2 regions of the Paenibacillus sp. FSL W8-0439 genome follow, and region 2 is predicted to be linked to the other one. Evidence: predicted binding sites of a transcription regulator. Region 2 holds the regulator's gene; the other holds the start of a gene.
What was found. The regulator Rex, encoded in region 2, represses fermentation and respiration genes when NADH is low (regulators of the CRP and FNR family bind a similar motif). The targets are predictions, from matches to a motif close to TTGTGAAATATTTCACAA.

Region 1 (2,207 bases), 2.0 Mb from region 2:
AGCTCTCCAAAATATAAAAAAATCCGTCTGCTGCATAGAGCAAAACGGAATTTTAAAAAGTATAATTATTTATTTATCATTCTGTTTCATCATTACATACCCAGGGTAAAAGAGATCAAGGCATTATGGACGAGAGCACACTCATCCTCCATGCCAAATCATGGACCACTCCCAAAAAAATCCGCCATGACAGGTTTCGTTCCCCCGGGCCTGTCATGGCGGATTTGCTTTGTTTATTGCTTCATAAAGTAACGTGATTATGCATGATCACTCAACGGCTTGGATGTAACTGAAGAAGTAGTTTGAGGTTCATTCACGGAATGTGTGTTAGCTTGAGTTTTTTTCAGATAGGCCAGCCAGTAGGCTCCAGCCACAAACAGACTGCCTCCTACCAAATTCCCCAACCAGACCGGAATAAAATTCATAACATACTCTGCCCACGAAAAATGACCTGCAAATATAGCCGCCGGAATGAGAAACATATTGGCAACAACGTGCTGGAATCCAATAGCAACAAAGGCCATGGTCGGGAACCAAATTCCCATAATTTTGCCGCCGATAGAGTCTGTGCTATATGCCATCCATACAGCCAGTGCTACGAGCCAGTTACATCCTATACCTGATATAAAAGACTGCAAAAAGCTTTCATGCAGCTTATGCCCTGCCATATCCACCACTTTATCCAGGTAAGGACCCGTTTCGGTCAAGCCTAGAACATGCCCAAAGAAAAACGCAACAAATAATGCACCTGCAAAATTACTGAGCGTAATAATTGCCAAATTACGAAGCATGGCTCCTGTCTTAATTCGTCCTGCCCATCTCGCCAAAGGGACTGCCATCATATTACCGGTCAGCAATTCCCCACCAGCTATCAAAACTAACACCAGACCTACAGGGAACACCGCAGCTCCAATAAAGGTAGCAATGCTTCCCCATTCTTTAGGTGCACTTGCAATAACGCGTATATCCAGCAAAAACCCGAGTGCAATAAATGCACCTGCCAAAAATCCCAATACCACCGCCACAGTCCACGGGTTGTTCGCCTTGGCCACTCCTGTTTCCACCGTCTTTTCGGCAATTTGCCCCGGTTTATAGCTTGCCATCTGCCCCCGCTCCTTTAATATCTTTTAAACAAAATATTCTTCTTTCATATTTTATTTAAAATCAGTGATTTTGTTTGTGAAAAAAATCACTTTCTCAGCTATAAAAAAAACAGCCCTCGAAAAAGGACTGTCTTTCTATTTTATTACATCTACTGCTACTGCGCTGCTATGCGCTTTACATTTAATTATATTCTTCCTTTTCAACGGCTTTCAAGAACCAAAGTACTCCGCCCAGACCGATGGCTGCGACAACTACAAGAAAAAGGATATAAAACAAACCCATTATCTACTTCTCCCCCTAATCCTTATGCTCTCTATATTGTACTATAAGGATTCATCCGTACGCTTTCAGATTGTTGACAAACTTATGAACAATGTCACAGACAAATCGGATTATACAGTAACTGGGTTCCGTTCGGATATTGTAGGCAATGCCTGCAAACCTGCCGCGTTCAGGAAATTCCAAGGCTTGTTATAGTGCGGCTGGAAGAAGAAATCGACAAAGGCCAACTGATCAATGGTCATATGATTTTGAATGGCTACAGACAGGGTGTTAATGGATTGCGTCAAATCGACCTTCGACATAATTTGTGCCCCAACAATTCTCCGTGTCTCCTGCTCATATACAACCTTCAGCAACACCTTTTCAGAAGTTGGCATAAACTCAGGACGGTAGCTGTCCTCAATGGTTACAGCTTCTACAGTCATCCCCTCGTCCATTGCTGCGGCTTCCGTCATTCCTGTTCCTGCAATATTGTCTTCGTAAATTTTGATACCCGAGGTTCCTTGTGTTCCCATGTAGGCAATGGTAGGTTGTACCAGATTACGTGCCACCAGCGTACCCATACGAACCGCATTGGTCGCCAATGGGATATAAGCTGTTTTGCCGGTTGGATTATAACGAATTGCACAACTGTCGCCTGCTGCAAACACGTCTGGGCAGCTACTTTGCATATAATTGTCCACAATGATCGCACCGTTAGGCAACATATCTACCTGACCTTTGAGCAGATCCGTTTGAGGTCGGAAACCGATACAGAGTATAACAAGCTCTGTTTCATATTCTCCTTTGGAGGTCACGACCTTACTTACTTTACCGTTAGT
Region 2 (2,207 bases):
GCTGCCTGGATTATGCGATACCGCCACACCTCGTTCCGCTAACAAAGCTATTTCTTCGTCGTTCAAGTGAACGCCGTGGGCAACAAGTGAAGGACGGGAGAAAAAGCCAAGCTTATCTAAGTGTGCAACTGGACGCAAGCCGTAGTCGCGTACGTTTTGTTCAACTTCGGCGATCGTCTCGGACATGTGCGTATGCAACGGTAAATCGAGATCATGTGCTGCTTGAACAAATTTCTCAATAAACGCAGGCGGGCATGTGTATGGGGCATGAGGAGACATCATTGTTGTGATACGTCCGTCTGCTTTTCCATGCCAGTTACGCGCAAAAGTCACGGCCTCAGCTAGCTTGATCCGCTGTTCTTCTTCTGAACAGAGTCCAATGGCTCCACGCATCAAGCTTGCACGAATGCCCGACTCTTCAGCTACACGAGCCACCTCATCCATATGATCGTACATATCCAGGAAAGTCGTGGTTCCACCTTTCAGCATTTCCAGCACTGACAAAGAAGTTCCCCAGTACACATCCGTAGATGTAAACTTGGCTTCCATAGGCCACATTTTTTCCTGAAGCCACACTTGAAGTGCCAAATCATCTCCATACCCTCGCAGCAGAGACATCGCCGCATGACCATGAGTATTGATCAGACCAGGTAAAAACAATAACCCCTTGCCGTCGATTGCTTCTGTCTCTTCCTCACCCGCAGGCAAAGTCTCGCCAATGTAAGTAATACGGCTATCCTCCACAATCATAAAACCATGGATTACCCCAGCCTCGGGTCCATTCACGGCAAAAGAACCGTTTTTAATCATCCATTTATTCACTGTCATATTGTACTTCTTCCTTTCCGTCCTCCAGATAATAAGCGAGGCTAAGCAAATCAGTTGTAAAGTCTGTGGCATGTATCCGAATGTTAGCTGGTGCCTTGAGAATGATAGGTGCAAAGTTTAAAATCGCTCCAATTCCACTCTCAATCAGCCTATCAGCTACGTGCTGTGCCTCAAAATCAGGTACAGTAATAATCCCGATTCGTATATTTTTTTCTTTCACAGTCGCTTCCAGTTCATCCATCGGCTGTACGACCAAAGTATTGATTCTGGTCCCAACCTTATCCGGGAACGCATCAAAAACCGCCACAATCTTCATATTGTCTTTTAAATAAGCATTATAGTTCGATAGGGCTTGACCCAGATTACCCGCTCCGACCAATACTACATTAATTTGCTGGTCGATTTTCAGGATATGGCGTATTTTCTCAATTAGATAAGAAACATCGTAACCGATGCCCTTCCGACCAAAATCGCCAAAATAGGCAAGATCTTTACGAATTTGGGCCGGATTCAAATCTAACCTCTGTCCCAGCTCTTGAGAAGAGACCGTAGCCACCTCCCGTTTGTGCAGTGCATTCAGATAACGTAAATATACGGGTAATCTCCGTACGACAGCCTCTGAAATTTTATCTGATTTCATACTTGCTCCCCCTAATTGTAACGGACTTTAAGTGTCCGTCCGTTGTGCCTCAGTCTCCGGGGCGGATTGGAGCCATTCGGCGATGCGGGGCACCATTTGCTCCGATGGCATATGCTCCATTTTTGGTCCCGGTAACGAGTACAAAAAGTGCTTTCCATAATAGGATTCGATCACACGCGTATCGTAAACGATGACGACTCCGTGGTCGCTCGCTGTACGTACCAATCGCCCAAATCCCTGTTTGAAGCGAATAACTGCTTGTGGTACAGACAGCTTCATAAATGGATTCTTCTTCTGCTGCTGGAGCAACTCGCTTTTGGCCTCCAGTAACGGGTGGTTGGGCGGTTGAAACGGCAAGCGAACGATAGCCAGACAAGTCAAAGCTTTCCCTGGAATATCGACGCCTTCCCAGAAGCTACTGGTTCCCAGCAATACAGAAGCTTTCGCTTCCTGAAAACGGCGGGTTAGCTTGCTGCGACTCCCACTGTCCACACCTTGTCCTAACACGGTAATATCGCTGGACGCTAACGCCTCTTTGAGCGGCTCATACACTTGCCGGAGCATCCGATAGGAAGTAAACAGAACGAGCATTCTCCCCCGCGTCGCCTGGGCAGTCGCTCCTAGAGAGCTAACGAGCATCTCTACAAAATGTGCATCTCCTACACTGCCCTTCACACTCGGAAAATCTCGCGGAATGACCAGCAACACCTGATCCCTGTAATTAAAGGGTGATGGGAGC

Region 1: a site for Rex is predicted at 1,178-1,195, ahead of MKX36_RS23140 (formate/nitrite transporter family protein). Genes of this name have one in related genera too.

Annotation. Positions count from the first base shown of each region.
Region 1 is NZ_JBBPAK010000001.1:5,379,482-5,381,688, forward strand. It holds gene MKX36_RS23140 (formate/nitrite transporter family protein) at 258-1,103, opposite strand; gene MKX36_RS23145 (FAD-dependent oxidoreductase) at 1,497-2,207, opposite strand, start outside.
Region 2 is NZ_JBBPAK010000001.1:3,357,529-3,359,735, forward strand. It holds gene MKX36_RS14340 (amidohydrolase) at 1-828, opposite strand, end outside; gene MKX36_RS14345 (redox-sensing transcriptional repressor Rex) at 815-1,468, opposite strand; gene dinG (ATP-dependent DNA helicase DinG) at 1,496-2,207, opposite strand, start outside.